3 regions of the Bacillus coreaensis genome follow, and region 2 is predicted to be linked to each of the others. Evidence: riboswitches for the same ligand, from Rfam matches in the RefSeq annotation. Region 2 holds a riboswitch; each other region holds the start of a gene.
The links. A riboswitch is a leader RNA that binds a small molecule or an ion and turns the genes downstream of it on or off. The one in region 2 is predicted to bind S-adenosylmethionine.

Region 1 (10,847 bases), on a different contig from region 2:
TACCAGTAGGGGAAAGGCCCTCATTAAACTGCTTAATCATGCTAATGAGTTCGAAAGAAGAGACATCATATACTGATGATGCACCAGGAAAATCACCGACACGAGCAGGGTCGCCTGTAATAGCTAATATATCATGTAATCCTAGGGTATGAAGTCCCATCAGATGAGATTGAAGACCAATAATATTTCGATCACGACAAGTAATGTGAACAAGTGGTCGTAAGCCGATATTTGTTTTGGTCAATTGAGCCAAGCTAGTATTACAAATTCTTGGAGACGCTAGTGAATTATCAGCTAATGTAATAGCATCAACACCGGCTTCCTTAAGCGCTTGTGCTCCTTCAAAAAATTTCTTTGTGTTCAGCTTTCGAGGCGGGTCCAATTCAACAATGACTGATGATCTTTCTTTAACAATTTCCTGTAGAGGACGTTCCGTGCGTTTTGGTTGTACAGTTTTCACTTGAACCACTTCTTTTTTTACTTCAACTTGCTTTTCCGTCACCGGTGAAGTTCCTTTTAGTTCTGATGCAAATGCCTCAATATGGGCTGGAGTTGTGCCACAGCATCCTCCTAAAAGACGAACACCTTGAGCTCTGAATTCCTGTGCACTTTTTCGGAAATAATCCGCATCTCCTTCATAATGGAATTTCCCATCAGTGTACGTAGGAAGACTAGCATTTGGATATGCTGATAGAAGAGCCTTTTTAGGTAATTCAACTTGTTCCAAGCTTTCAAGCATATGATGGGGACCAAGACGACAGTTCACACCGACCACATCAGCACCAAGACTCTCTAAACGTAAGAGAGCTTCATTAATGGGTGTTCGATTTTGCATAATGCCAGGGACCTGCATGGAAACTTGAGCAATAATAGGTAAATTGGTTTCCTTTCTGGCAATGGATAGGACTGCTTCAATTTCATCTAAATCGTAGTATGTTTCAAGTAATAGGCCATCAATATCTTCCAGCAGCAAGTAATGTAGTTGCTGTGAAAAGCTTTGGACAATTTCCTCTAAAGAAAATGAGTTGGGGCGAATACCACGGTTACCACCAATGGTCCCGACAACAAAGCTTTCATTTGTAATGGCTTGCTTCGCAACTTTTACGGCAGCACGATTAATTTTTTCAACAGAGTCCTCAAGACCATATCTTTGTAGCTTTAAAGAGTTGGCAGCGTACGTATTCGTTTGTATAACATCCGCTCCTGCTCGTAGATAGGCCTTATGGATGTTAAAAATATCATCCGGATGCGACAGGTTTAACTCTTCAAAACAAGTATCTGTTCCATAAGAGTAGAGAAGGGTACCCATTGCACCATCACCAATGACAATGTCTTTTTTAAGTTTATCTAAAAGGCTCATCTTACTTTCTCTCCTTGGCAATTCGCGGCTATCGTTTCAAGAGCAGCCGTGAAGTCTTTAATGATATCATCTGGATGTTCTAGGCCAACAGAAAGGCGAAGCAGGCTTTGGCTGATTCCTCTTTTTAAGCGTTGTTCAATCGGCATTGCTGCATGGGACATTTTCGCCGGGTAAGAGAGGATCGATTCAACTGCTCCTAAACTAACAGCAAATACAGGGATCTCTGTTAATTCAACAAATTGTTTTACGGCTTCTTCACTTTCGAGTTCAAACGAAAGAACAGCTCCGGCCCCTTCTGATTGTTCGTTTTGTATTTCGTACTGTGGATGATCAGTAAGTCCAGGGTAGTACACTTTTTTCACAGAAGGATGGTCCTGCAAGAAGTGTGCTATTTTTAGTGCAGATTTCATTGAGAAGTCCATACGAACCGATAAGGTCTTTATTCCTCGTAACACTAACCACGCATCTTGAACGCCTAACACAGCGCCAAATGAGTTTTGTAAAAATCCAATCTGTTTAGCAAGATCAGGATCGTTAACAACGATCGCACCAGCAACTACATCACTATGACCAGAAAGGAACTTCGTGGCACTATGAAGCACCACATCCGCACCAAGAAGTAAGGGCTTTTGTAGAGCAGGTGTTAAAAATGTATTGTCAACAAAGGTTAAAGCTCCAACACTTTTAGCAATGTCACTAATGGCTCGGATATCTGTCACCTTTAAAAGGGGATTGGAAGGAGTTTCTACATAGAAAACCTTTGTATTCGGACGAATCGCCTGTTTAACTTCTGTGAGGTCCGTCATATCAACAAATGTGTGCTCGATTCCAAAACGCGAAAGAACTTCCGTCACCATTCTGTAGGTCCCACCATACACGTCTTCTGTGATCACCACATGATCTCCTTGAGAGAGAAGGAGAAACGCAGTCGAAATGGCTGCCATACCTGATGAAAAGGCATATCCGTTTGTACCTTCTTCAAGGTTAGCAATGACTGTTTCAAAAGCTTCGCGAGTTGGATTCGCACTTCGACCATAGTCGTATTTTCCAAACTCATCGACGCTATGCTGATGGAAGGTGGATGCATGTTGAATAGGAACGGAAACAGCACCGTTTGTTGGATCAAATTTATGTTCATTATGAAGTAGTTTTGTTTCAAATGAGAAATTGTGTTCTTTTGTCATTTTTATGCCTCCGAACTTAAACGAGTAAGAGCTTGGTCAATATCTTTAATTAAATCCTCCACGTCTTCAATACCAACAGAGAAACGAAGCAGGCGATTACAAACGCCTATTGAAAAACGAATTTCTTCCGGAATATCCGCGTGTGTCTGTGTAGCTGGGTATGTAATGAAGCTTTCTACACCCCCAAGACTTTCTGCAAACGTAATAAGCTTAAGATTTTGTAAAAATGAATTAACCCACTCTTCTTTTTTTATTCGGAAGGATAGCATGCCGCCGCGGCCTGGGTAAAGAACATCTACTACATTTTCATGATTCTTTAAGAAGCTTGCAAGTTCGCTTGCATTTTTTTCATGCTGTTTCATTCTAAGTGCTAAAGTCTTCATCCCACGAATAAGAAGCCAAGAGTCAAACGGACTTAAAACAGCTCCAATAGAGTTGTGGTGGAATCCAAGCTGTTCACAAACCTCTTTTCCTTTCCCGACGATCAAGCCAGCTAGCACATCATTATGTCCACCTAAGTATTTGGTAGCACTATGAATGACAATATCAGCTCCAAGCTCAATCGGTCTTTGAAGTAATGGAGTGTAAAACGTATTGTCGACAATTAATAAAATATTATATTTCTTCGCTAGTTCAGCAACCGCTTGAATATCCGTTTCTTCCATTAGAGGATTGGTTGGTGTTTCAATGAATATGGCTTTCGTTTTTTCTGTAATAGCCTGTTCGATAATGCTCACATCATGAGTTTGTACATACGTACTTGAAAGTCCCCATTTTTTAAATCCTTGCTCTAGAATTCGATAGGTTCCACCGTATAAATCTCTTGATACAATCCATTCGTCGCCAGATTCAAAGAGTGCAAGAATGGTAGTGATTGCAGCCATTCCGGAACTACAGGCAAATCCTTGGTCACCGCCTTCTAAATCAGCAATTGCTGCCTCTACAAGTTTTCTTGTTGGATTACCTGTTCGAATATAATCAAATCCAGTTGATTGGCCTATTCCTTCGTGTCGATAAGCTGTCGAAAAGTATACAGGTGGGTTTACTGTCCCAGTTTGAGTTTCACTTCTGTTTCCGATCTGCGCTACCTTTGTTTCATTTTTGTACATTTTAGTCTCTCCCAACATCCTAATAATAAAAAAAAGCCTTCTCTCTAAGAAGAAGACTTTGTTATCAACATGAGCCATTCTTCTTATCTTCCAAGTAAAATACTTGCTGGAATTAGCACCTTTTCAAAAAATTGATGGTTGCTGAGGCTTCATAGGGCCAGACCCTCGACCTCTCTTGATAAGAAATCAAAACATTTAATTTTTTCTAACTTTACTACAGTAAATCGCTAAGTGTCAATCTTTTTTACAAATTAACGACAATTTTGTTCACAATTTCCTAAAATTTACTATATGAATATTCAGAACATTTAATATATAATAAGTTTGAGAACAAAAAGTGGAGGGAAATTCATGCAAACGAAAAGCAGATGTCATCATCGGTATATGTTGAGTGAAGACGCCTTTTTTGTTACCGAGGATGGAATTGAATTGTTTATATCAGGTGAGGGTCTTCAAGGTTATCCTGTAGGTGGTCACGTGGATTTTCCTCTTGAAATGAGAGAAATGAATGAATCAGCTCAAAAGGAGAAACGTCTCTCCAGTCAACCACCGCAACAACTTTACTTAAATATGATCAATCAGTTATAGACGGGGAAACCCGTCTTGTTTATTTTCGAGGATAAATAAAACCACCGGCACTTGGGTGCCGGTGGTTGTGTCCTATGATTTAATTGTCGGTTTCAAATTTCTTTTCTCAATTTCCTTCTTCAAAAACTTCGCCCATTCTTTATCCTCACCTGACTTCAATGCATTCCGATACGAGACAACTAACATTTCATTACTCATAATCTTCATTTGCAAGCCTCCTTAAAATGGACTGAATTTTCTAGCTTTTTATCATTGTATCGGGTTTTAATCCATTTGAAAACCCAAAACTCTAGATTTACTGCCATAAAATTATTAATATTCTGTTACAGGATTTTCACGTAATGATTTTTTTCATGATAAAATATGGTAAATAGTTTGTACGATGGGGGAGAAGGATGGATACGATTACACTTTTTGTTTATGGTACATTAAGAAGACATGAAACGAATCACAGATTAATCAGAGAAGCTACTTGTATCGCTGAACAGGCATGGGTAAACGGTGAGCTTTTTGATACAGGTAACGGTTATCCTACACTAGAACTCAATGATTCCGGTAAGGTGCATGGAGAGTTATATGAAGTTAGTAAAAACCTTTTACCTCAGCTTGACGCATTGGAGGATTATGAAGAGGGTAAAGAGTCTAATTTGTATGACAGAACAAATGTTACCGTTCATACTGATAAAGGCACTAAAGTAGCGCTCGTGTATGTGAATGTGGATGAATCAAGCAAGGCTGAAAAAATCACCCACGGAGATTGGAAGTTACATAGATTCATGAAAAATCGTCCTGAACAAGTATATTACTTTGCATATGGTTCATGTATGGATGATGAACGATTCCGAAAAGCGGGGGTAGATCACTGTTTTAAAAATCTCGTCGGTGCTGCCGTTTTAAAGGGATACTCCATGAAATATCTTTTCAGAGTAAGTGATGGCGGAAGAGCAGATATTGTAGAAGATGGTGGTGAAACCGAAGGGGTAGTTTACTTAACTCCATATGAAGGGGTCGAGTATTTATTTGGTAGAGAGGGGTTCTATGGAGGATGGTATCGCCCTACCTTTGTAGATGTGGACATCGATGGAGAAATATTAAAGGATGTTTTGACATTCCATGTGTATAACAAAATGCCCGAAGTGTCACCCCCCGACCATTATTCGACCGAAATTCTTAGAGGGGCCAAAGGAAGATTGAGTGAAAGGTATTATCAATATCTACTAAAAGAACTTGATCGTCTAAAAAAATCAAGCAATAGTTAACTTTTTTATTGTACATCGGTTTAATACGAGTATCCATTGTGGTAAACACTTAATATCACCAACTTAAGAAAGTGGGTCAGAATATGAGTGGGAATCGAGAAAATGGCTATTATGAGCTGGTGTATAATAATCGACAATACAACTATCTAGAGTTTATTAGATTAGATACAATATGTGAAATTAGTTATATCACTTTAAAAAATATCTTAACAGGTGAATTTTTTACCTTTGAAGAAAACAAAGTTCGAAAAGTGACAAAAAGAAATTTTCGAATCAAGCCTTTAAAGAAGCATTTTTTAGAAAAAGTTGCTAAGTAGTTACTTCCTTTCTATAATAAGATAGATAATGTAAAAGGAGTGACTGTAGTGATTCATCTAAAATGGTCAGAGTCAGAAACAATAAAAAAGGTAACTTGTGTTCACACAAAAGCTGAAAAATATATTGTAGATAATAAATTAACACCAGGAAATGTGTACGAAGTAAAAAATGAAACAGAAGAATTTTACTTTATTATAGATAATAGTGGAAAAGTCGGCGGCTATTACAAGGATTATTTTAAAGAAGCTTAACATCAGACTACATAATACTGTTAGCAGGGTAGCTAACAGTATTTTCTTTTAATCTGTCATTTTTCTAATTAATAGGGTGAATATTATTATGAGGTTATTATTTGTAGGTATCGGTGGCTCCATTGGAAGTGTGTTGAGATATAGTATTTATTACAATATGTTAGCCATTAATGGAAAATGGTTACCATTTTTAGGAACATTACTTGCCAATTTGTTAGGAGCATTTGCACTTGGTTGGTTTACTTCTAGACTGTTGCTATCAAAAAAGCTCCCTGATGACTTAGCAGCTGCTATTGGGACGGGGTTAATTGGTTCTTTTACGACTTTCTCTACCTTAAGTGTGGAACTTAGCTCGCTTTTACAAGAGGGACAATATCTTCTAGCTATTTGTTATGTATTTATAAGTATGATAGGTGGCCTTGTCTGTGCATTTGGCGGCTTCCAAATAGGGCAGAAAAGGGTGGCTGTTCAATGAATTTCATACTAATCGCTGCAGGTGGGTTTATTGGAGCAAATGCTAGATATATTATTGGTCTACTTGCGAAAAAGTACATAAACGTTTCCATTCCTATTGGTACACTCTTTATTAATGCAATAGGTTCATTACTTTTAGGTTTGTTGGTAGGTAAGGGGATAAGAGGGGACGTTTACTCCTTTTTAGGAGTTGGATTTATGGGTGCTTTTACTACATTCTCTACATTCAAACTTGAACTGATACAGCTTTGGCAATCAAAAGAACATAAAGCATTCGTCCTATATTTGATATTGAGCTACGGGTTAGGAATTGTCCTAGCTTCAATTGGATTTATGATGGCATAAAAGAGGGTCTGCTCTTATTAGAGCAGACCCTTTTAACTATGCTTTTTCTGTATTAGCTGAAAGTGTTGGTGCAGGTGTTTGGTATAATTTTTTTCCTATTAGTGTTTGGATAATGAGGAAAGTACCCCCAACTGCCCAATAGAGAGGTAAAGCAGCAGGTGCATTAAATGAAAACATGACAATCATAATAGGTGAAAGGAGACCCATGAACTTCATTTGCTGCTGTTGTTGACCACTTATGTTAGACATAGACACTTTGAATTGTAAATAATACACAATACCAGCAATTGCAGTAATCCAAATATCTGACTCGCCTAAGTTGAACCATAAAAATGAGTGGGTTGCAATTTCGTGAGATTCTCGAATCGCGTAATAAAATCCCATTAAAATAGGCATTTGAATGAGCATGGGTAGACACCCCATCGCTAACGGGTTTACTCCGTGTTTTTGGTATAAACCCATCATTTCTTGCTGCAGTTTTTGTTGCTCTTTACTATCTTTTGTTTTCTTTATTTTTGCCTGGATACCATCTAATTCAGGCTTTAGTGCCTCCATTTTTTCTTTCATCTGCTGCTGACCTTTATACTGCTTAAGCATAAGCGGCATGAGCAGAAGGCGAACAATTAATGTAAGAAATATAATCGATAAACCGAAGCTTCCGTTAAAAAAAATCGCAATGGTATGGATGGCGTTTGAGAATGTGTTTACAAATACTGTTTGAAAAAATTCACTCATTTATCTTTCCTCCGTATCATTTTGTTTTATCTGGCTGAAGGAGGAAAGGTGCTATCTGTATCATCACTGCCTGCAACTTTTCGTCTAATGTATCGAAATATCCAGACTAGTGCAGGGTGTAGTTGGTGAGAGTATGTTCGCTCATAAACAAGTTGTCTATGTTCCGAGCTTAGATCGGTTGAGGAACAAACGGTATCAAGAAATTGGAACTCAATGTTCCAAATCCAAACCAATCGAAGGATCAGGCTGATCACGACAGAAGCATAAATGGTATACATTGTTGAAAAATTTGTTAAGTCAAATAGAATCTCATCCATCGAAATCACCTCACTTCTTTTGAATGTTCTCCTTATAAGTATAGTAAATCATAAACTCCTGCGCAAATACGAAGATAATAAGGATTTATTTTGACAATTTACTTAAAATCGTGACATTTAAAGGTAGTTTCGCTATGATAGGTTAAAATGCATTTTTGAAGTTAAGGAGATTTTAGTAATGAAACGTGACTATCCAGACGATAGCTTGACCTTACATACGGATTTATACCAAATCAATATGGCAGAAACTTATTGGGAGGATGGGATACACAACAAGAAAGCAGTATTTGACTTATATTTTAGAAATTTGCCTTTTGGAAATGGCTACGCTATTTTTGCAGGCTTAGAAAGGGTCATTGATTACATAAGAGGATTTCGGTTTACAGATAGTGATATTGAATATTTAAGCGAGGTCGCTCAATATAAGCAGGATTTTCTTGATTATTTAAAAACGTTAACCTTTACAGGAAATATCCGTTCAATGGTCGAAGGGGAAATTGCTTTTGGGAATGAGCCGTTATTAAGAGTGGAAGCTCCTTTAGCAGAGGCTCAGCTAATTGAAACGGCACTGCTTAATATCATAAATTATCAAACGTTAATTGCAACGAAGGCATCGAGGATTAAACAAGTGATCGGTGATGGAGTGGGAATGGAGTTTGGTACTAGAAGAGCTCAAGAAATGGATGCGGCTATTTGGGGTACAAGAGCAGCTTTTATTGGAGGTTTCCAGGCTACCTCTAATGTTCGTGCAGGAAAGATGTTTGGCATACCTGTAGCTGGCACCCATGCTCACTCTTTGGTCCAAGCCTATAAGGATGAGTATATTGCATTTCATAAATATGCTCGAAGACATAAGGACTGTGTGTTTCTAGTAGATACTTACGACACACTAAGATCAGGTGTACCAAATGCGATCAAAGTTGCTAAAGAACTTGGTGATAAAATTAATTTTCTTGGTATTCGTCTCGATAGTGGAGACCTTGCGTATCTTTCAAAAAAAGCTCGTGAAATGCTTGACGAAGCTGGATTCACGGAAACGAAAATTATTGCTTCAAACGATCTTGATGAGTACACCATCATTAACTTAAAAGCTCAGGGAGCTATGATTGATACGTGGGGAGTAGGTACAAAGCTAATCACAGCTTATGACCAAGCCGCGTTAGGTGCTGTTTATAAGCTCGTGGCCATTGAGGGTGAAAATGGAGAGCTTGTTGATACAATTAAAATTAGTGGTAATCCTGAGAAGGTATCTACCCCAGGTCTAAAGAGGGTATATCGGATTATTAATAATGAAAATCATAAATCTGAAGGAGATTATATTACATTGGATGAGGAACATCCAGAAGCGGAGTCTAGAATTAAAATGTTCCATCCAGTCCACACCTATATCAGTAAATTCATTACGAATTTCACAGCAAAGGATCTCCACGAGGATATCTTTATTAACGGAGAGCAAGTATATGAGGTACCAAGTTTAGTTCAAATGCAGAATTATGCAAAAGAAAATCTCAAACAGCTTTGGGAGGAATATACAAGAGCGCTAAACCCAGAGGAATACCCAGTGGATTTAAGTCAAAAATGTTGGGATAACAAAATGAGAAATATAGCAGAGATTAAGGCTAATATTAAATCTCAGAATATAAGATAAGGAGGAGAAGAGTTGAGGAACATACAAAACCTTATAATAAATGAGTTACATGTGAAGCCTTCTATTGACGCTCACCAAGAGGTGAACGATCGCATTGCTTTTTTAAAGGCATATGTGAAGAAAACAAACGCAAAAGGTTTAGTATTGGGAATCAGTGGGGGACAAGACAGTACACTAGCTGGTCGATTATCCCAATTAGCAGTCGAAGAGTTAAGACAAGAAGGCTATGAATGTAAGTTTATCGCTGTACGTTTACCATATGGTATTCAGCAAGATGAAGAAGATGCTCAAAGCTCCCTTAAGTTCATACAGCCGGATGAGGAATTTGTTTTTAATATTAAGGAAGCAGTGGATGCAGTAAAGTTTGAATATGATCAAAAAACGGCAGGAGAGCCGTTACGCGACTATCATAAAGGGAACGTCAAAGCGAGAATGAGAATGATTGCACAATATGCCATCGGAGGGCAGGAAGGCTTACTTGTCGTTGGTACAGACCATGCAGCTGAAGCCGTTACAGGTTTTTTTACAAAGTATGGAGACGGGGGAGCGGACTTGCTTCCTCTGTCTGGACTGTCGAAAAGACAAGGCCGAGAGCTACTGAAAGAACTCGGTGCAAGTGAACGTCTATATTTAAAAGTCCCAACAGCTGATTTATTGGATCAAAAGCCTGGTCAAGCAGATGAGACGGAACTCGGAATTACGTACGAGGAACTGGATGATTTTCTTGAAGGAAAAGAAGTGGCGAACGAGGTAGCGGAGAAAATTGAACAGAGATATCTCATAACGGAACATAAACGACGCCCGCCGACAACGATGTTTGATAATTGGTGGAAGTAAAAAAATGGGGAGCAAATAATTTGCTCCCCATTTTCATTATGCATATTTTACTGTAGCAGTTAAAAGCTCAAGAGCCTCTTGGGCTTCTTCATCACTTGGTGGTTGAATACCTTTTAATGGGTACTCCATTCCAAGAGCTTCCCATTTGTATACTCCGAGCTCATGATAGGGAAGTACTTCAACCTTCTTAACATTAGTAAGTGCACCGATGAATTCACCAAGTTTTTTTAGATCGTCACGATCATTTGAGATGGTTGGTACAAGTACGTGGCGTATCCATACGGGAATATTTTGAGCAGATAAGAATTGTGCAAATTCTAGAATATGCTCATTAGCCATACCAGTTAAGGAGATATGCTTCTTTCGATCAATATGCTTGATATCAAGTAAAATTAAGTCTGTGTATTGTAACAATTCCTTCA
Region 2 (10,847 bases):
TGCGAACTTAGCCGGAAAAATGTTAGCTGAATCTGGGGTGCTTGGGCACGGATTGAATGGTTCAAACTTTTCTTCTTATGGATCAGAAAAGAAAGGATCACCAGTAAAAAGCTTTATCCGGTTTTGCGATGCTGAAGTCGCCATTAGAGACCATAGTCCAATAGAGCAGCCTCATGTAATTGGGGTTTTTCATGAGGCTTTATATAAAACGGTTGATGTGGTAAGTGGTTTAACTGGTGACGGTATTGTATTGGTTAATTCAACAAGAGGTTTTGATGACGTAAAAAAAGACTTGAAACTAAACTATGGTACATTGGCCATCGTTGATGCACTTGGCATTGCCGTAGAAGAAAAGACAAAAGTGAATACTGCTATGCTAGGTGCCTTATTCCGCATATGTAGTTTTTTAAATCCTGATTCCATGAGGGATGTGATTCGAAAAACGTTTGAAAAGAAATATCCACACTTAGTTGAACCGAATATTCGTACATTTGATCGTGGATACAATGATGTGCAATTCAAAACTTACGAGGTACCAGAACATGCAGAAGGAAGATCCTTTACTAGACCTGTACCCCAGCTCGGATATAACACACAGGCTATTGGGGGAGTAATGATTTCTCAAGCGAATAGTATTTTGAAGGATTTAAGTGGCTCTAGACAAGGATTTGTTCCAGAATTCCACCAAGAAAAATGTATCAATTGTGCTGCTTGCGATACAGTTTGTCCTGACTACTGCTTCGTTTGGGAAGAAGGAGAAGATAAACGAGGCCGAAAACAGACCTTCCTTAAGGGGATTGACTATCAATATTGTAAAGGTTGCTTGAAGTGTGTTGAGGCTTGTCCGACAGAAGCATTAAATGACCTTCGAGAAATGATTGGTTATGCAAAAGAACATTCAGTAAAACAATATTTTCCATTTGTAGGGGGTGTAAGGTAATGGCAACTTTAGAAAAAGAATTACAAGCAATGGGTTTGCCTGAACAATTAGCTACATTTGAATCTGGGAATGAAATGGCCGCAATGGCAGCAGCTCAAATCAACTATCATTTAATGGGATACTTTCCGATTACCCCATCAACAGAGGTGGCACAGTATTTAGATCAGATGAAAGCTCGTGGAGAACATAATATTAAATTGATTGCAGCGGATGGAGAGCATGGTTCTGCGGGTATTTGTTACGGAGCAGCTGTGACAGGTGCACGTGTGTTTAATGCTACAAGTGCAAATGGATTAATGTATATGCTTGAACAGCTCCCGGTACAATCTGGCACCAGATTCCCGATGGTTATGAATCTGGTTACTAGATCTATTAGTGGACCGTTAGATATAAGAGGAGATCACTCTGATTTATATTTTGCGTTAAATACGGGTTGGGTGATATTAACGGCAAGAACGCCTCAGGCAGTATACGATATGAACATAATGGCTCTAAAAATAGCTGAGCATTCAAAGGTTAGATTACCGGTGATTGTCGCTTATGATGGCTTCTTTACTTCTCATCAAAAGCGTAAGGTAAACTATTTTAAAGATCGAAAAGTAGTACAAGATTTTGTAGGAGAATGCCCAACTGAGTATCATTTTGCTCGAGATCCGAAAAAACCAGTCACGATCGGAGCTCATATGAATGGTGATGATCTATTAAACAATCATTTCCAGCAATCCGAAGCAATGTATGCGGCAGGCGATGTTTTTAAAGAGGTAGCAGAGCAGTACAAAAAAATTTCAGGTAGGGAATATCCCGTACTTGACCTGTACGGAATGGAGGATGCAGAAGTTGCTTTATTCTTATTAAATTCTGCGGCAGAATCTGCAAAGGATGTAGTAGACCAGCTCCGCGCTAAAGGAATAAAAGCTGGAGTAATCAGTCCGAATATTATTCGGCCATTCCCATCTGAACAGATTCGTGTGGCACTGAAAAATATAAAAGCACTCCTTATTGGGGAACGAGCAGATTCATATGGTGCAAACGGACCAAACCTTACTCATGAGGTGAAATCTGCTTTACAGGAGGATAAAGAAAATCAAACCCTTGTATTAAGTCGTGTGTTCGGACTTGGAGGCAAGGATTTTTACGCGGATGATGCGGCGGAGTTCTTTAAACTTGCACTTGATGCAAAGGAAAAAGGCTATGTTGAAAAGGCGTTTGATTATTATGGTCATCTACCTGGTGAAGTTGAACATGTGCTGAAACCAGTTATTGAACCTCAGTATGGTGATGCATTTAAAACGGGATTAATTGAAGTGAAACAAGATGAAGAAACGAAAAAGCTTAAGGTGAAAATTCCGCCTTTACGTGCTTTGACGACAAAGCCAAAGAGACTAGCATCAGGACATGGTGCGTGTCCTGGTTGTGGCATCTTCCCAGGACTCGAGCTATTCTTTAAAGGGATAGAAGGAGATGTGGTGGTTTTATTCCAAACAGGCTGTGCATATGTTGTCACAACTGCATATCCACATTCATCACATAAGCAAACCATGATTCATAATTTATTCCAAAATGGCCCTGCAACTCTATCTGGTACACTTGAAGCATTTTTAGAGTTAAAGGAAAGAGGAGAAGTATCGGTTTCAGATGATGTCACATATGTGATGATTACTGGTGATGGTGGGATGGACATTGGTATGGGTTCTGCAATTGGAACGGCCCTAAGAAATCATAAACTAATTATGCTTGAGTATGATAATGAAGGGTATATGAATACTGGGTCACAAATGTCATATTCTACTCCAATGGGTCATATGACGAGCACAACCAATGTAGGGAAAGCACAGCAAGGAAAGGCATTCCATCATAAAGATACAGCACAAATAATGGCTTCTACAAATATTCCGTATGTGTTTACTGGTACGGAAGCATTTCCACAAGACTTGATTAAAAAAGCGGCAAAAGCTCAGTGGTATGCCCAAAACGTGGGAACGGTTTATGGAAAGATCTTAATTACTTGCCCATTAAACTGGAAGTCTGAGGAAAGATTTGGTCAAACTATTATGGAAGCAGCTGTAAATTCATGTTTCTTTCCTCTATATGAAGTGGAACAAAGGGAAACGACCATTACGTACAATCCGGAAGATAAGAAAAAGCGTATCCCTTTGTCAGATTGGTTAGCCTACATGGGTAAAACCAAACACTTACTGAAAGAAGAAAACAAACCAATGCTTGATGATTTTGGTAAGGAAATTGAAGCGAGATGGCAACGTCTGAAGGCAAAGCACGAAAATCCATTATTATAATAGGGAGGAGCAAAGTTAACTACTTTGCTCCTTTTACTTTTAGGTTCGAAATATTTTTACAATTTGTATTTCAAATTCAAAATTTCTTTATTATAATGAGTAAAAGTAACTATATATAGGAAAATAGACTTGTAAGATTATCTAACAAGAACAGGACAAACGGGGGAGTATAACATGTTTAGGGTAAAAAATCGACTCTTAAGTTTATTAAAGCGAAAAAGGACATCAAGTAATAATAGGAATAGATATAGTTTTCAATTTCCTTCAAGATTTCCTCTTAAAAGTAGGTGGGATTCATTAAGACTAGGGCAAAAATACGGAGCAGCTCTTGTGTTAATGCTTATTTTGTTTACTGCCTCAACAACCATATCATTTACCCTTTTAACATTAGCAAACAAACAAATGGAGAATGTAAAGGCAGCTGGCGAAAAGGCAGTCATGATCTCTGAAGCTAGTGCTATTTTTCATCAAAAGAATAGCATGATTGGTACTTACATAGTTGATACAAAAACTAGACATGTTGATCAGTTTAACGAGATATCAAAGGAATTTGATCATCTGAAAAAAGAAATTCAACCAGCTTTACAATCAGAAAAAACCCAAACAATCTTCTCAGAAATTGGTAAAAATGATCAGAAAATCACCGATCTTTTTACCGATGTAATTGTTACCGAACTGCAAGCAGGGAACGAGTATAAGTACCGTCTTGGTAAGTTGCAGGTAGATAATATTGTTTATGAGACAGTCGTAAGACTTAATGATCTTTCGGAAGAATTAAAAAAGGAATCCTCCAATTCAGTTTCAACTGCAAAAGCTAGTTTAACCACTGTGTTGGTGGTGCTAGTTATTTCTATTATCGTATCTGCTGCAATAGGTGTTATTACTATTCTTCTTGTATCAAGAGCAATCTCAAGTAGATTAAATTCAATAGTGGAAGTTGCAAATGAAATTTCAAATGGAAATCTAGATGTTGAATTGATTCAGACAAGTGACAAAGATGAAATTACAGATTTAAGTAAAGCGATAGACACGATGAAAAACCAGCTACAATCCATGATTCAAGAGATTAGTGCTGTTTCTTCGGCGGTAAATGACAGGAGTGGTGAATTAACACTTGCTTCTTTGGAAGTAAAGGCAGCTAGCCAGCAGGTGGCCTCTACTATGGAGGAATTATCTGCAGGAGCCGAAGAGCAAGCGCACTCTTCTTCAACGCTGGCAGAAATGATGGATGTTTACTTAACAAAGGTAGATCAGGCAACCAATAGTGGGACAGTGATAAAAGATTCCTCTAATCATGTACTAAGCTTGACCAATCAAGGTCATGATTTAATGCAGAAATCTCAGGCACAGATGAAGACGATTAATGAGATTATGAATTCTTCTGTGGAAAAGGTTCAAGGATTAAATGAGAGAACAAAGAAGATTAACTCGCTTGTGAAAGTAATACAAGATATTGCATCGCAAACCAATCTACTTGCATTAAATGCAGCCATTGAGGCGGCGAGGGCAGGCGAACATGGAAGAGGGTTTGCAGTTGTTGCAGATGAGGTTCGTAAATTAGCAGAACAAGTAACTCTTTCAGTAGGAGATATTACTAATATCGTGAATGGCATTCAAGTGGAATCAAATGACGTGGTGAACTCCTTAAAGGACGGGTATGATCAAGTGGAGAGAGGTACACAGCAAATTAATGTTACTGGTGAGACGTTTAATCGAATTTATCATTCGGTGAATGAGATGTCCACACATGTTAAAGAGATATCTACGAGCTTGGATGAAATTTCCTCACAAACGATATATATGAATAAGTCTATTGAATCAATTGTGTCTGTTTCACAAGAATCGGCAGCAGGAATTGAAGAAACAAGCGCCTCCGTACTTCAAACGAACGAGTCTATGGAAGGGATATCAGACAATATCCAATCATTATCTCAACTTGCAGACCAGTTAAATGCGATGGTTTCTAATTTTAAGATATAGAACTGTGAAAAAATGAAAAAGAACGCATTCATCAGAAAGCGTTCTTTTTTCCTATAGAGGAGTTTTAGGAATAGTGTAGAATTCATAATTAAGAAGTCCTTTTTAAGGAGAGATACCGTGAATACGTTCCTTTCAAGTGTAGGTATGGAGAATATGCGAATCAATCAAATGAATAAAAATAATATAGAGATACCAATTGAGGATCTATTTAAATCATTTTTTATAGAATCTCTTGATGCGATTATATTTTGGAATGAAAATATGAGTATCATTGACGCAAACGATGCAGCCTGTCGCTTATTTGAATGTAGCCTTAATATATTAAAGCAATATCCAATTGATGCTTTTGTGTACGAAAAGGATGAAAAATATCATACCATCATACAGGACTTAAACAGAAGGGGTTCCATTCGAGACGAATTACTATTTCAAATGTACAATGGTCAAATGAAATATCTGGAGTTTTCAACCAAGCTTTTTGTCGTTGATGGATATCATATGACCATTTTTAGAAATGTGACTGAACGGTATCAAATGGAAAAAAAGTTAAGAGAGAGTGAGCAAAAATTCCGGAAAATTTTTGAAGGTTCTCTTGACGGAATGTTATTATGGGATGAAAATCAAAGAATTATTGATGTGAACCCTGCCGGTGAAAAGTACTTGAAAGCAAATAAATATGAAGTTGTCGGAAAAACAATGCGTGATTTACTGATCAATTGTCATTTTCCGGATGAAGAGTTAAATGAAGTTATGAAAAATCTCATGCTTGAAGGTCATGCAACAGGTACGTTAACATTAACGACAAGAAGTGGGAAGACTTTGCATTATGAGTATTCTACGAAGCAAAATGTAGTAAGTAACCTAAGTTTAACAACCTTCAGGGATGTTACGGAAAAGCTTGAAATGGAGGCGAATCTTCATAAATCTGATACCCTTAGTGTAATCGGTCAGTTGGCAGCTGGAGTTGCCCATGAAATTCGTAATCCGATGACTGCGTTGAAAGGTTTTATTCAGCTTTTAGAGGACTCTAGTGAAGGAAAGCATTCCATGTACTTTGATGTGATCTCAACAGAACTGAATCGTATTGATGCGATTATAAATGAATTTTTAATATTAGCAAAACCACAAGCGATCAAATTTGTGGATCATAGTATTACTCAGATTATGTCTGAAACGGTCAATCTATTAAGTGCACAAGCTGTTTTGTACAATGTTCAGTTCCTCCTTCATTACGATGATGATTTACCAACATTAATCTGTGAACCTAATCAGCTGAAAAAGGTCTTTATTAACATGATTAAAAATGGCATAGAAGTTATGCCGAGCGGCGGATATATTACGATTTCAATGAATCAAACAACTGATGATCGGATACATATTTCCATAAAGGATGAAGGCTATGGAATACCGGAGGAAAAACTGAAAAAGCTTGGTCAGCCGTTCTATACGACCAAAGAGAGGGGAACAGGCCTAGGTCTTATGGTTTCTTATCGGATTATAGAAGAGCACGAGGGGACGATTAAAGTTGAAAGTGAAGTTGGAAAAGGGACGGTATTTCATGTGTATTTACCAGTAGGAAAATAAAGGTGGAATCATGTATGAATAGATTGTATGGAACGGTTGAATCGGAGTTAGGCACCATTTATATAGTAGTAGAAAATGAACTAGTATCGGCCGTTCATATTGGAGAAGAGGATTTTCAGAAGCACGAAAATGGTCATCAGTTGATCCTTTCACTTGAAAATGAACTAGTACAAGAAGCGGTGCAGCAAATGGAGGACTACTTTTCAAAGAGAAGAAAGGGTTTTGATTTACCACTTCAGATGGAAGGAACTGAGTTTCAATGCTCTGTTTGGAAGGTCCTACACTCGATTCCATTTGGAACAACATACAGCTATCAGGAAGTAGCAGAAAAGATAGGGAATAGTAAAGCCGTTCGTGCGATCGGACAGGCGAATAAAGCGAACCGTCTTCCTATTATTATTCCATGTCATAGAGTTATTGGGAAAAATAAAAAGCTAACTGGCTATGCAGGAACGCGTACAGATATAAAGGAAAAGCTCCTTACACTAGAAGGAGCTGGCTTTAAACAATAGTAAGAATACGAGTAGAGAATTCCTTCTACTCGTATTTTTTTGTGTGTAAAAATGTAACTAACTCTTCAATGGATGTGAATTCATTACGCTTAAGAATTAATGTTCTTCCTAACGCTAAAGATTTTTCTTTCGCAGCAATTCGTTCCTTTTCATCCGAAAGACCATCCAAGTCCGCAACATGGGCAAGACCGATTGTTCTTCTTATAAGTTCACACCCAGCAAATCCAACCGCATCCTGAAAGTATTTTTGTAGAGTAGAAGAAAGGAAACCGTCAATACGGGCAAATGGTTCTAAATTGTCTTGTTCCCATAGGACTGAAAATTGATTTTCATACACATTCCAGAACGTTCTTACATGTGAGTATACCGCATGTGATTTTTCTTCGAAGGCAATAGCTTGGAACAATAAATTTGCAATTACTTGACCCATATCAAAACCTACAGGACCAAAGTATGCAAATTCTGGGTCAATTACTTTTGTTTCTTCCTTCGACACAAATAAGCTGCCTGTATGAAGATCACCATGTAAAAGTGCTTCAGCTTCGGTTAAAAAGCTTTTTCTCAGTAACGCTACTTGAAGTTTTAAATCTGTATCCTTCCATAGTTTTTCAACTGTTGAAGTAAGCTGTGGTTCAAAATCATTTGTCTCTGCATCAAAGTAAGGATCTGAGAAAATGAGGTCCTCAGTAATTTTACATAATTCTGGGTTAATAAATTTTCTAACAAGCTCTTTCTTTTGACCTTTATCCAAACCAAACTCCGATGTGAAAAAAGTTGTATTGGCTAAGTATGTTCCAAGATGACTTGCAAGCAGGGGATACTCGTTTCCATCAATTAACCCTTTTCTAGCGATAGTTAAATGAGATAAATCTTCCATAATCGTTATTGCTAACACTTCGTTCGTATAATACACTTCAGGAACAAATTCAGGAGCGTGCTTTTTAAATAGTTTTAATGCTTCTGCTTCTATCGTTGCTCGTTTTAAAGTGAGGGGCCATGATTCTCCTACTACTTTTGCATATGGAAGAGCTTGTTTTATAATGATGCCTTTTTGATCTTGATCTTTAATATGAAAAACTAAATTTAAATTTCCATCTCCTATTTCTGTACACGATAGAGTACTATTTTCGGAGAATAAATTTCTCTCTTTTGCTAGTGAGATGGCTGTTTCTTCTGTTAATGGTTGATAAGTTTCTTGTACTACTGTTGACATAATGATTATCCTCCTATTGCATAAAAAAACCTCTTTCTGCTAGAAAGAGGTTTGAGGCTGTAGTCAACAAACCTCTTATCTACCAGAAAGGAAATTTCTTTCTGTTGGAATTAGCACCGTGCCTTACGGATATTATCCGGCGCTAAATCGATAGCGCCCCATTTCACAATGGAATTACGGTCGGTTGCTGGGCTTCATCGGGCCAAATCCCTCTGCCTACTCTTGATAAGAGATGTAATTTTCAGTTAATATTTACTGATGAGAATCATATCAGCATAGTGTTAAAGTTGTCAATAGTTTTTAATATAAGTCTGTCCGGCGGTCTGAAAATATCGGAATCATGTTACGGACTTTCTTCACTTCTGCTAAATCAATTAGACCAGTAACAATGGATTCATATTCGTCTCCCTCTGCAATTACTTCCCCCCAAGGATTAATAATCAAAGAATGACCAGCAAACACATTGTCAGGATCTGAGCCAGAACGATTACATGCTATGACAAAACATTGATTTTCAATCGCTCTAGCAATTAATAAAGATCTCCAATGGTTCAAACGAGGGAGAGGCCACTCAGCAACCACCACGATGGTCTCCGCTCCTTCTGTCGTATGAGCCCGAATCCATTCAGGAAAGCGAATATCATAGCATATCAATCCTGCAAATAAGTGATTGTCGAGCGCAAATATGCCTTTTGTACTTCCAGATTGAAGATGTTCATGCTCGTTCATTAGTTTAAAAAGATGCGCTTTGCTGTATGTGGAAACAAGTTCACCTTCGTTATTTATGACAAGCAATTTGTTATACACACCGTTGTTTTCTTGAGAAGCAACAGAGCCACCAACAATATGCACACGATGTTGTTTAGCTAATTTTTGCAAAAATTCAATGCTCTTTTTTGCTTCCACATCTGCAAGAACATCGAGTCGGGTTAAGTCATAGCCTGTCGTCCACAGTTCTGGAAGGATGACTAAGTCAGGTTTTTCAGCCATGGCTGACTCTATTAATCTTTCCGCTTTTTGAAAGTTTTCTTCTACATTTCCAAAGCTTATGTCCATCTGAATACAAGAAACTCTCATAAGAAACCACCTTTTCTAAAAAAAAAATAGTAAAAATACTTTACAAGTTGTCATTTACGATATACATTTGTGACTAGTTTTTCAATATAAAAATTGCCAATTGCCCGAAAATATAAAGTAGGTGGAAAAATGATGATATATCCTCAATCAAAATTATTAAAAAGCTTACCTAAACAATTCTTCGCTTCACTTGTTGCAAAAGTAAATAAGCAGATCAGAGATGGTCATGATGTGATAAACCTGGGTCAGGGAAACCCTGATCAACCGACAGCTTCACATATCGTAAAAGCCCTGCAAGTGGCTGCAGAGAATCCGAATAATCACAAATACTCTCCCTTCCAAGGCTTCGCGTCATTAAAAGAGGCGGCTGCGACATTTTATAAAAGAGAATATAACGTAGATATCAATCCAGAAAAAGAAGTTGCCATCCTTTTTGGAGGAAAAGCTGGGCTTGTTGAAATCCCACAATGCCTATTAAATCCAGGTGAACATGTTCTCGTCCCTGATCCGGGTTATCCTGACTATTGGTCGGGGGTAGCTCTTGCACAAGCAGAAATGATTACCATGCCATTGAAAGAAGAAAATCATTTTCTTCCTGATTATACGGCTCTATCAGATAGCGAGCTAGAAAAGGCAAAGCTTATGTTCTTAAATTATCCGAATAACCCGACAGGCGCAATAGCAAATGCTAATTTTTTCGAGGATACAGTCGCGCTTGCCAAAGAGCACGAGATTTGTGTTGTTCATGATTTTGCATATGGAGCGATAGGCTTTAATGGTCATAAACCGATTAGTTTCCTACAAACAGAGGGTGCAAAAGACGTCGGGATTGAAATTTATACGTTATCTAAGACGTATAATATGGCTGGTTGGAGAGTAGGCTTTGCGGTTGGAAATGAAAGTGTCATTTCAGCTCTTAATTTGTTGCAAGACCATTTATATGTAAGTCTTTTTGGAGCTGTCCAAGAAGCGGCAGTTGCAGCATTAACTGAGTCTCAAAGTTGTGTACGAGAGTTAAATGCATTGTACGAATCTAGAAGAAACGTGTTTATCGGAGGACTTCAAGAATTAGGTTGGAATGTAGTAGCTCCGGAGGGGTCATTTTTTGCATGGCTAAAGGTTCCTACCGGTTATACATCGGAACAATTTTCAGATCTATTACTAGAAAAAGCACATATTGCTGTTGCCCCTGGAGTTGGGTTTGGTTCATGGGGAGAAGGCTATGTACGAGTGGGGCTGTTAACCTC
Region 3 (10,847 bases), on a different contig from region 2:
CCAAGTCTGGCTGAAGGGATCGGTCTTGAAAACCGACAGGCGGGTCAAACCGCGCGGGGGTTCGAATCCCTCTACCTCCTCCATTTTTTTAAAATAATATTGTCGCGGGGTGGAGCAGTCTGGTAGCTCGTCGGGCTCATAACCCGAAGGTCGCAGGTTCAAATCCTGTCCCCGCAATTAAGTTGCTTCAAGGGAACTTGAAAAGACTTTGGTCCCGTGGTGTAGCGGTTAACATGCCTGCCTGTCACGCAGGAGATCGCCGGTTCGATCCCGGTCGGGACCGCCATTTTAAGTAAATATGGCTCAGTAGCTCAGTCGGTAGAGCAAAGGACTGAAAATCCTTGTGTCGGCGGTTCGATTCCGTCCTGAGCCACCATTAATTTTATTGCACATTTAATTCCAATCTGGAGGGGTAGCGAAGTGGCTAAACGCGGCGGACTGTAAATCCGCTCCCTTGGGTTCGGCGGTTCGAATCCGTCCCCCTCCACCATCATGGCGGTTGTGGCGAAGTGGTTAACGCATCGGATTGTGGTTCCGACATTCGTGGGTTCGATTCCCATCAGTCGCCCCATCTTAATAAAATTTGTATTTCTTTTATACCTTGTAGTCGACGATATTTCATAAATTTCCTGAAGTGAAATTTCCAAAATATCCTCTTGGTGTGCGGATTCTTGCAGAGAATTCGGGGAAGAATTACATGAAGTTTAATCAATGGGCTATAGCCAAGCGGTAAGGCAACGGACTTTGACTCCGTCATGCGTTGGTTCGAATCCAGCTAGCCCAGTCATGGCAGCATAGCCAAGTGGTAAGGCAGAGGTCTGCAAAACCTTTATCCCCGGTTCAAATCCGGGTGTTGCCTCCAATTTAATATTTGCGGGTGTAGTTTAATGGTAAAACCTCAGCCTTCCAAGCTGATGTCGTGAGTTCGATTCTCATCACCCGCTCCAAATAAGGGGCCTATAGCTCAGCTGGTTAGAGCGCACGCCTGATAAGCGTGAGGTCGATGGTTCGAGTCCATTTAGGCCCACCAGATTTTTTACGATAGCAGAATAATATTTCAATGTTCCGCAGTAGCTCAGTGGTAGAGCAATCGGCTGTTAACCGATCGGTCGTAGGTTCGAGTCCTACCTGCGGAGCCATTTTTATGTCTATGGGGAAGTACTCAAGAGGCTGAAGAGGCGCCCCTGCTAAGGGTGTAGGTCGGGTAACCGGCGCGAGGGTTCAAATCCCTCCTTCTCCGCCAGTCTATATATGCGCCTTTAGCTCAGCTGGATAGAGCATACGCCTTCTAAGCGTACGGTCAGAGGTTCGAATCCTCTAAGGCGCGTAATATAACAAAGTAAAAAACGCTTATTGAGCGTTTTTTTTTTGTGTTTTTTTTATCTTTAAATAAAATATTTACTTTATGACTTTTCAGCAAACCTTGAAGAATAGCAGGTGGGTGGATGGTTTGGACTCACTTCCATAAAGGGGGTTTGTTGAGTAAGATAAAAATAATTCAGTTGAATAGAAAGAGGTGAATGTTTTGATTAAATATAAAAGTCTACATCATGTAAGTCTTACTGTTTCAGATTTGGAAAGAGCAAAAGATTTCTATGGGAAAGTTTTATGTTTAAAAGAAATACCACGGCCAGACTTTGATTTTTCAGGTGCATGGTTTGAAATAGAGGGACAGCAACTCCACTTGATCGTCGATCCTTTTTCACAGACGATTCGGCAGGATAAAAGCTTATCCAGCAGAGAAGGTCACTTTGCCCTGAGAGTCGAGAACTACTATGACACACTTACGTGGTTAAAACAGAATAAAGTGGAACTCCTTGAAAAACCATACGGAAAAAGTGGTTTTGCACAAATTTTCTGTGCTGATCCAGATGGTAATTTAGTTGAACTAAATGTTAATCAAAAAGAATTATAAAAGCATCCCTTTGTAGAATGGAGCTTCAGGAATAATCAGTTTACACATTATAAATAATATGAGTATGAAAACTTTAATTCTAATGATTTTCACAGTTTTTTTACTAATGTTACCTAATGAAGTGCAAGCCGAAGAGATGATTTCAGTGAAATTAAGAAATTATATCGGAGACACCTCTAAATTACCATTTCACATAAAAGGAGCTTATTCAACATTAGATCCAGCATTGATGATAACGGAAGGGGTTGAATATACACTATCATTTAAGGGTGGGGAAATGTTTCTCACTTGTGGTGAGTCAACAACGGAAATAGCTAGCCCGTTCATTTTATATCCTGATTCTTATGATGAAAAGCATCTAATCTACATTAATGGCAGGCCTTATATGGGTGCGGTAGAATTTAATATAGAAGGAAAAAACATTAGACCAGTTAATCAAATACTATTAGAGGATTACTTACAGGGTGTTGTTCCATTTGAAGTGTTTCCCGAATGGAATATAGAGGCCTTAAAAGCACAAACGTTAGCTGCTCGTACTTATACCATCACCCATAAGACTCCCAAACTAGACGACACCATTCAATATCAAGTCTACGGAGGGTATAATCAATTCAATAAAACAAAAAGAGCTGTAAATGATACGAAAGGAGAAATCATTACTTTTCAAGAAAAACCTATAAGTGCTTTTTATTCTGCGAGTAATGGTGGAATAACGGAAAGTAATAAAAATGTATGGGGTGGCAATGCAAGTCCGTATTTCCCAGTCAAACAAGATCCATATGACCCCGTTCAACCTTGGGAGTTTACATTACATAAAACACAAATAGATTTGGATGAAATCAGATCGAAGGGTTGGAATGAATTAAAGGAGAAAGATGGAAAAATTAGCGTATCTATTAAAAAATGGCTTAATAGAAATGGATATGAAGGTGACATAAAAATTTTAAGTATTCCTTTTTTTGCTATCGATAAGGTTAAAAACGAATCACAAAGGTCGATGATAGGCTCGATTCAAATCGAATTTATGAGAAGGTTGATTGATGGAACCATTATTTTTGAAAAAGTCTCATTGGATCATGTTGAATTAAAAAAAATTCGACCAATGATAGGTGGAGGTCATTTTAGAAGTTATTTAGTAAGTTCGTTTGAAATGAATCCAACTTCTTACAAAGTAAGTGGCAAAGGTCATGGTCATGGAGTTGGTATGAGTCAATGGGGTGCAAACGAAATGGCAGAGAAGGGAAAATCCTACAAAGATATTTTAGGGCACTATTATCCAGGAACACAAGTTAAAGTCATTAAAACCTTCCCAGATAATTAAAATGATGATATCTTTCAGGTATCATCATTTTTTTGCCTTAAGAATAATAATTAATCAAACTTGGCTGTAGAGAAATATTAATATTTCTAATTTGAGGAGCTGAACTTAATGGGAAAAGTTACACCATTCTTAATGTTTCAAGATGGCAAAGCAGAAGAAGCTATGAATTATTACATATCTATTATTGAGGAATCAGAAATTACAAGTATTGTTCGCTATGGAGCGAATGAATCTGGAGATGAAGGAACGGTAATGCAGGCTACTTTTTCTTTAAAAGGGCAAGAATTTATGTGTATAGATAGTAATTTAAAGCATCAGTTTACATTTACTCCATCCTTCTCAATTTTTGTTACATGTGATACTGAAGAAGAAATAAACAACGTTTATCACAAACTGATCGAGGGTGGACAAGCACTTATGCCAATTGGTGATTATGGTTTTAGTCAAAGGTTTGGTTGGCTAAATGATCGCTTTGGGGTATCATGGCAACTAAATCTTCCATTGTGAAACTAATTTTTATATAGGGAGAGAACAACATGGCAATTGGTAAACTGAATCCTAAGGTTGATGATTATTTAAGTAAGACTAAAAAATGGAAGGAAGAATCTGAGAGGTTGAGACATATTGTTCTTGACTGTGATCTGACCGAAGAATTTAAATGGATGCATCCTTGTTACACGTTTAATAACAAAAATGTCGTATTAATTCATGGATTTAAAGAATATTGTGCGCTTCTGTTTCACAAAGGTTCCTTATTAAAAGATCCCCATGGAATTCTTGTCCAACAAACCGAGAATGTACAGGCAGCGCGCCAGATTCGGTTCACCAGTCTTCAAGAAATAGTGGAACTAGAACCCGTTTTGAAAGCGTATATCCATGCAGCTATTGAAGTTGAAAAAGCGGGTTTGGAAGTGGATTTAAAAAAGCATACAGAATTCATCATTCCTGAAGAACTTCAAAATAAATTCGAAGAAACACCAGACTTGAAAACTGCATTTGAGGCATTGACACCGGGACGACAAAGAGCATACATTCTTTATTTTTCTCAACCCAAACAATCAAAAACTCGAGTGTCAAGGATTGAAAATTGTATGGAGAAAATTTTCAGTGGAAAGGGCTTAAAGGATTGCACTTGTGGACTATCTCAAAAAATGCCCTCCTGTGACGGCTCGCACAAAAATATACGATAAGATCATATTAATTAATGTTTATTTTTAGCTGCAGGTAATGGTTATAATGAAATGGATGAAAATAAAGGAAGGACGTACATAGCTATGGATTTTGAAACAGTGATGCAGGAACTTGAAGCTCTTGGTAAGGAACGAACGAAAAAAATGTATATTTCCAATGGTGCACACGAGCCCCTGTTTGGCGTGGCTACAGGTGCTATGAAACCAATTGCAAAGAAAATAAAAATAAATCAAGAACTAGCTGATGAGCTATATGCCACAGGTAACTACGATGCAATGTACTTTGCAGGCATTATTGCAGACCCGAAAGCTATGACTGAATCTGATTTTGATCGTTGGATGGACGGAGCGTATTTTTATATGCTGTCTGATTACGTGGTGGCAGTCACTTTATCAGAGTCAGATATTGCACAAGAAGTGGCGGATAAATGGATTGCAAGTGGTGACGAGTTGAGAATGTCAGCTGGGTGGAGTTGCTACTGCTGGCTTTTAGGAAATCGCAAAGACAAGGAATTTTCCGAAAGTAAGATTTCCAATATGCTTGATATGATAAAAAATACGATTCATAATTCGCCAGAACGAACTAAATCCGCTATGAATAATTTTGTATACACCGTAGGGATTTCCTATTTGCCGCAACATGAAAAGGCGGTTGAGACCTCAAAGGAAATAGGAATCGTAGAAGTTAAACGGGACAATAAAAAAAGCAGTTTACTAAACGCATACGAAAGTATTCAAAAAGAAATGGATAGAGGGAAGCTTGGTTTCAAACGCAAGTATGTAAGATGTTAAAAATCGTTTTGATGTATAAATGCCTTTTATAGACATTCCTATTTAGACGTATTTAGGTTTTTTAGTTTGCTTTTCTCGTAACCTGCAGGATACTGAGGATATGTTCTTGCAAATACTTATAAAAAATGTTAAACTTTAGAAGAATTATTTTTGTTCGGTGTAAAGGATAGTATAAGATTAACTTTTCGTCTTGATGATCACTGAGTCCAAGGATAGTAACACATTGTGTGTAAAGCACACAGCAGGAGGAAACAAAATGGAACAAGGTAAAGTAAAATGGTTTAACGCAGAAAAAGGTTTCGGATTTATTGAGCGTGAAGCCGGAGAAGACGTATTCGTTCATTTCTCAGCTATCCAAGGCGAAGGTTTTAAATCTTTAGACGAAGGTCAAGCAGTTACTTTTGACGTTGAGCAAGGTCAACGTGGAGCTCAAGCAGCTAACGTGCGTAAAGCTTAATAATAAAAACAAACTAAGCAGGCTCTTTTTAGAGTCTGTTTTTTTCTTTTTATATACAAGGATCCCCACTCACTGAGTGAGTGGGGCACAATGTAAGCAAGTAAATCAAATGGTAGATAAAGTGTATCACATCATAACGAATTCACCTAATTATGTTTGTGTTAATTATAGCTTTCAATTCCGCTAAAGTTCACCAATTTGTCGGAGACGGTGATAATCTTTATTAGAGTAAAGTGGACCTTTTGATGGGCTTAATACATACGAAGAATCTATTGTAGCTATCTTTGGAAAAATACACCTATTAATAATATTTAGAAAATACTATTGACATTTTGTTAATAGAATATTAAATTAAGTTTTATACTTTATTAAAGTAAATGAATAAAATACGTTCTCTTATCAAGAGTGGCAGAGGGACTGGCCCGATGACGCCCAGCAACCGTTCCATATGGAATTGGTGCTAAATCCTGCAAAACAAGAAATTGTTTTGAGAGATAAGAGAGGAGTAGTCCTTATTTTGTGATGAAACCTCTCTTTTCTGGAGAGGTTTTTTATATTTTATAAAAACTCTCCTAAGAGCAACGTTGGTAAGAAGACAAAAAACAAAAAGGGGAGAAAGAATCATGAAGAAGAACTTTTTAAGAAGTGCATTTGTATCAGCGATCGCTGCAACACTTTTGCTTACAGGCTGTGCAACAGGGGGAGAAACAAAGGAAGCAACAGGATCGAACACACCGATTGAAGGTGTACCTGACCGCTTTGCAAATGGGGACCAACCGAAAATCAAAGTTATTCGTAAAATTGGTGGAGACGATCACACAGCTCAATTCTTAGCTGGTGCAAAACAAGAAGGTGAAGCATTAGGATTCCAAGTGGATGTATTTACTGCAAATGGAGATACAGCGAAATTTCATGATGCGCTTAACCAAGCGTTAACTCAAGATTATGATGGATTTATTATTTCTCACGGTGACGATGATGCTACCGTGAATGACATACAGAAAATTGTTGACGCAGGAAAGAGTGTAGTCGCATTTGACTCGAATGCAAATTTAACTAGTGTTGATGGTGTCACTCTAGTATCACAGGATGATGAAGCATTAGCTACTCTATCATTGGACCAATTAGTAAAAGAAACAAAAGGTGAAGCCAATATTGCTTACCTATGGGTGGACGGATTCCCACCTATGGTTAGACGAAATAAGGTTTATGAAGAGGTTTTAGCAAATAATCCTGGAATAAAAGAAGTGGAGCGCTTTGGGGTAGCAGCAGCTGACACTAGTGTTCAAACCCAAAATGCCGTTGCCGCAATGTTAAATAAATACCCTAAGGGTGAACTTGATGCGATTTTTGCAACATGGGATGCTTTTGCTATCGGTGCAGCTCGTGCGTTAAAAGAAGCTGGCAGAGAAGAAGTGAAAATCTATGGAATCGATGTTTCAAATGCTGATTTGCAGGAAATTCAAAGAGAAGGCAGTGCTTGGAGATATACCGCAGCTGTTGATCCTAAGTTGATAGGTTCAGTAAATATGAGAATACTCGCAAAGAAATTAGCAGGAGAGGAAACACCACAAACGTATGATTTGGAAGCTTCACTAATCTCTCAAGAAGACCTTCAAAAATCAAAAGATCCTGTTAATATGGTCAATCTAACTGAAATCATTGAAGGATGGGGCCAATCATCAGAATTTGAGGAAGACTGGATGAAGACACTAAAGGAACATTATAAGAAGTAAGGGACTTGTAGATAGACACTCTCTTTTTAAAAAGAAAAAGAGAGTGTTTCTTTGAAAGGACAGTGACATCATGACCACTTTAAAGATGAAGAATGTCTCAATTGAATTTCCGGGTGTTAAAGCATTAAATGAGGTGGATTTTTCAGTTGAAAGCGGGAGAACTCATGCCTTAATCGGAGCCAATGGTGCTGGGAAATCAACGTTGATGAAGGTTCTTGCAGGGGCATATGGCCACTATACTGGTGAAATCACAATGAATGGACAACCTATGACCATTCGTTCTCCAAAAAGTGCCATGGATTCTGGAATTCAAATTGTATATCAGGAAGTGGATACAGCTCTGATCCCCAACTTAACGGTTGCTGAAAATATCATGTTAATGGATACGGTCCATAACATGGGAAAGAAGCAATGGGTCAATTGGAAAAGCCTGCATTCGAAAGCGGCCGCCATCCTAGTAGAAATGAATTTGACTCTTCCTACTAAAAAACTAGTAAGTGAATTGACATTGGCAGAAAAACAAATGGTTTTGATCGCTAGAGCAGTGTCGAAAGAATGTAAATTTCTCATTTTGGATGAGCCGACAGCACCTCTTAGTCATACAGAAACAAATGAATTATTTCGTATAGTAAAAGAATTAAAGAGACGTGATGTTGGAATTATTTTTATATCGCACCGACTACCAGAGATTTTTGAGATTTGTGATGACATTACGATTATGAGAAATGGGGAAGTAGTCGAGAGACAGAGAATTTCGGATACCACCCAAAACAAAGTAGTGGAGCATATGCTTGGTCAAAAACTCGGTGAACAGTTTCCTGATAAATTCATGACCATTGGAGACACATTCCTTGAAGTAAAAGGACTTACAGTTAGAGATAAGATTAAAGATTTCAGCATGAATGTCAGAGCAGGAGAGATTGTGGGAATCGCCGGGCTTGTAGGTGCCGGTAAGACCGAGTTCTGTAAAGCCCTGTTCGGGGCTGAAGGCGAATTAATAGCAGGAGAAGTCAAGGTGAACGGAAAAAGGGTTAGCGTTAAAAATCCATATGAAGCGGTTAAGAATGGACTTGCCTTGGTCCCTGAAGAGCGCCGAAAAGAAGGTATTCTTGTATATGAATCGGTTGAATCAAATTTAACTGTAGCGAATTTACGACGTTTTTCAAAGGAATTTAATTTCTTGGATCGTAAAAAAGAAAAGTTAGTTGCAAAAGCAATGATCAACCGTCTGGGAATAAAGACACCGTCAGAAGAAACAAAGGTTCAAAATCTTTCTGGTGGTAATCAACAAAAGGTTGCCATTGGAAAGTGGCTGGTAGCCGAGGCTGATGTCTATATTTTTGATGAGCCAACTAAAGGTGTAGACGTTGGCGCAAAAAAGGATATTTTTAACCTAATTGCTGAGCTTGCAAGCCGTGGAAAGGCCATTATTTATGCATCATCTGAAGCTTCTGAGATCATGGGAATTACGAATCGGGTTTATGTTCTTTATGATGGAAAGTCAGTGAAGGAACTAGAAACAAACTCAACAAATGAAGAAGAACTATTATTCTATTCAACAGGGGGTAGGTAAGATGGAGACAAACATAACAGCAAAGAAACAGACCCCGGTAAAAACGTCATTTGATCTTTTCCAGTTTTTTTATAAATATGGAACGATTATTACGATCATTGCACTCATTATCATATTTTCATTGGCCAATCCAGCCTTTATCCAGGGAAATAATATTGTAAATATTCTGCGTTCCATTTCAATTGTAACCATCATTGCAATCGGAATTACCATCAGTTTAACGGTTGATGGCTTCGATCTTTCCGTTGGATCGGTGGCCTCCTTATCAAATGCAATCGTTATTTCCATGTTTGTCTGGTTTTCACAAAATACCTTTGTAGCCATTATCTCGGCAATTGCTGCTGCATTAATTGTAGGGATATTGAATTCCATTATGATTGTAAAAATGCGGATTCCTGATATGTTAATGACGCTTGCAACCATGTTCATTATTCAAGGAACGGCATTGACCTATACAAAGGGAGCGACTGTTTCACAAAACATGGTGTTGCCTGATGGAACCATGGCAGAAGGTCTGATTAGTCCGTTTTTTTCGAAAATCGGCCAGGTACCGTGGATTATTTTGATCATGGTCGTTGTCGTTGTAGTGGTTCATATCTTTTTAACGTACACGAAACACGGAAGATACATGTATGTGATCGGGGGAAATAAAGAAGCAGCAAGACTATCAGGAATACCGGTAAATAAATACAAAGTTGCAGCCTACCTGCTATCGGCGCTTTTTGCCGCGATTGGAGGAATTGTCTTAGCTTCACGGGTTATGACATCTGAAATCAACTCAGGTGCCCCTTACTTAATGGATTCTGTAGCAGCTGCTTTTATCGGTTTTTCCGTTTTAGGTGCCGGTAAGCCAAATGCATTCGGAACCTTCGTAGGTGCTGTGTTGATCGGGATTTTAGCAAACGGCCTTGTGATGATGTCTGTCCCTTACTACGCAATGGACATTGTAAAGGGAACGGTCTTAGCATTTGCATTGGCAATCACATATTATAAACAAAAATAATAGTTAAAGAGGCCTATTCAATGTGAATGGGCCTATTTTTATTTTTAAAATGAAAAATCATGGTTTCACATGTCTAGAATTGCATTAATTTACATCTATTAACCCGAATATTGCTGATAATGGTGACCGTATAGTGGCTGTGGATATTGCCGAATATATCGGGATTGTTCATGAAGTTGATTTATATGTTGATAATGGCTATGATCCGTTGATCTATTACAATCCTTGTATGGACCTATATATGTGGATGGTTTAACTGCTGAAATGGCTTGTTTCCACTGATTTTCGTCAACACAATAGGTATGCGACATGATTTTTGCAGGGGTAAATTTCAAAATATCAGAACCTAAAATAACTTCTGGAGTCGGTGCATTAAAAATAGCCAAAAGATGGGTGTTGTCAACTAAAGCTATTTCATAATGCCACCATCCCTGTGGAACATTTGCCACTTGTCCAGGTGTAATGGTGTAATTCAGTATTTGTTTTGTAAATGGATTTAGAATTGATACAGTAGCAGAACCAGAAATACAGTATACAAGTTCGGCTGCATTTTGGTGATAGTGCGGTTCTACAACATTATTCGTACTGAGGAAAATATCTAAGAGAGATACATTTTCAAGTGTATTCAACTGTTTTATACTTAATATATTAATATAGTTTTTATTATCTTTAATGAACAAGGGACTTTTATTGATATCAAAAGTAAACTGAGTTGTTGGTGATGTATAATCCATATATGAAACCATAAATCTTTTTCACCTCTGTTATTTTAACATAGACTTCTAGGCATGTTATGCACGAGAAGTTTGTTAGGTGTACACTTTTGTAGGGTGAATTCAAAATGTAAAATCACAAATAAA

Region 1: another riboswitch for S-adenosylmethionine. It lies ahead of ACQ5H4_RS02375 (methionine biosynthesis PLP-dependent protein); the one in region 2 lies ahead of mtnK (S-methyl-5-thioribose kinase).
Region 3: another riboswitch for S-adenosylmethionine. It lies ahead of ACQ5H4_RS21755 (sugar ABC transporter substrate-binding protein); the one in region 2 lies ahead of mtnK (S-methyl-5-thioribose kinase).

Annotation. Positions count from the first base shown of each region.
Region 1 is NZ_JBOCCY010000001.1:450,486-461,332, forward strand. It holds gene ACQ5H4_RS02365 (bifunctional homocysteine S-methyltransferase/methylenetetrahydrofolate reductase) at 1-1,360, opposite strand, end outside; gene metC (cystathionine beta-lyase) at 1,357-2,544, opposite strand; gene ACQ5H4_RS02375 (methionine biosynthesis PLP-dependent protein) at 2,547-3,653, opposite strand; SAM riboswitch class I at 3,734-3,838, opposite strand; gene ACQ5H4_RS02380 (hypothetical protein) at 4,005-4,241, shown strand; gene sda (sporulation histidine kinase inhibitor Sda) at 4,314-4,448, opposite strand; gene ACQ5H4_RS02390 (gamma-glutamylcyclotransferase family protein) at 4,637-5,500, shown strand; gene ACQ5H4_RS02395 (hypothetical protein) at 5,584-5,817, shown strand; gene ACQ5H4_RS02400 (DUF6501 family protein) at 5,866-6,069, shown strand; gene crcB (fluoride efflux transporter CrcB) at 6,158-6,544, shown strand; gene crcB (fluoride efflux transporter CrcB) at 6,541-6,888, shown strand; gene yidC (membrane protein insertase YidC) at 6,925-7,623, opposite strand; gene ACQ5H4_RS02420 (hypothetical protein) at 7,650-7,940, opposite strand; gene ACQ5H4_RS02425 (nicotinate phosphoribosyltransferase) at 8,119-9,588, shown strand; gene nadE (NAD(+) synthase) at 9,601-10,425, shown strand; gene pflA (pyruvate formate-lyase-activating protein) at 10,462-10,847, opposite strand, start outside.
Region 2 is NZ_JBOCCY010000002.1:161,610-172,456, forward strand. It holds gene ACQ5H4_RS03990 (2-oxoacid:acceptor oxidoreductase family protein) at 1-940, shown strand, start outside; gene ACQ5H4_RS03995 (thiamine pyrophosphate-dependent enzyme) at 940-3,234, shown strand; gene ACQ5H4_RS04000 (methyl-accepting chemotaxis protein) at 3,409-5,214, shown strand; gene ACQ5H4_RS04005 (PAS domain-containing sensor histidine kinase) at 5,332-6,798, shown strand; gene ACQ5H4_RS04010 (methylated-DNA--[protein]-cysteine S-methyltransferase) at 6,813-7,310, shown strand; gene mtnK (S-methyl-5-thioribose kinase) at 7,336-8,523, opposite strand; SAM riboswitch class I at 8,596-8,755, opposite strand; gene ACQ5H4_RS04020 (carbon-nitrogen family hydrolase) at 8,824-9,600, opposite strand; gene ACQ5H4_RS04025 (pyridoxal phosphate-dependent aminotransferase) at 9,730-10,847, shown strand, end outside.
Region 3 is NZ_JBOCCY010000023.1:1,807-12,653, forward strand. It holds tRNA gene ACQ5H4_RS21660 (tRNA-Ser) at 1-83, shown strand, start outside; tRNA gene ACQ5H4_RS21665 (tRNA-Met) at 104-177, shown strand; tRNA gene ACQ5H4_RS21670 (tRNA-Asp) at 211-286, shown strand; tRNA gene ACQ5H4_RS21675 (tRNA-Phe) at 301-376, shown strand; tRNA gene ACQ5H4_RS21680 (tRNA-Tyr) at 407-490, shown strand; tRNA gene ACQ5H4_RS21685 (tRNA-His) at 496-571, shown strand; tRNA gene ACQ5H4_RS21690 (tRNA-Gln) at 713-784, shown strand; tRNA gene ACQ5H4_RS21695 (tRNA-Cys) at 789-862, shown strand; tRNA gene ACQ5H4_RS21700 (tRNA-Gly) at 874-947, shown strand; tRNA gene ACQ5H4_RS21705 (tRNA-Ile) at 954-1,030, shown strand; tRNA gene ACQ5H4_RS21710 (tRNA-Asn) at 1,065-1,139, shown strand; tRNA gene ACQ5H4_RS21715 (tRNA-Ser) at 1,153-1,243, shown strand; tRNA gene ACQ5H4_RS21720 (tRNA-Arg) at 1,254-1,327, shown strand; gene ACQ5H4_RS21725 (VOC family protein) at 1,526-1,915, shown strand; gene ACQ5H4_RS21730 (SpoIID/LytB domain-containing protein) at 2,052-3,236, shown strand; gene ACQ5H4_RS21735 (VOC family protein) at 3,345-3,743, shown strand; gene ACQ5H4_RS21740 (YdeI/OmpD-associated family protein) at 3,773-4,426, shown strand; gene ACQ5H4_RS21745 (DNA alkylation repair protein) at 4,511-5,218, shown strand; gene ACQ5H4_RS21750 (cold-shock protein) at 5,475-5,675, shown strand; SAM riboswitch class I at 6,069-6,176, shown strand; gene ACQ5H4_RS21755 (sugar ABC transporter substrate-binding protein) at 6,299-7,411, shown strand; gene ACQ5H4_RS21760 (sugar ABC transporter ATP-binding protein) at 7,482-8,984, shown strand; gene ACQ5H4_RS21765 (ABC transporter permease) at 8,986-9,987, shown strand; gene ACQ5H4_RS21770 (cupin domain-containing protein) at 10,086-10,733, opposite strand.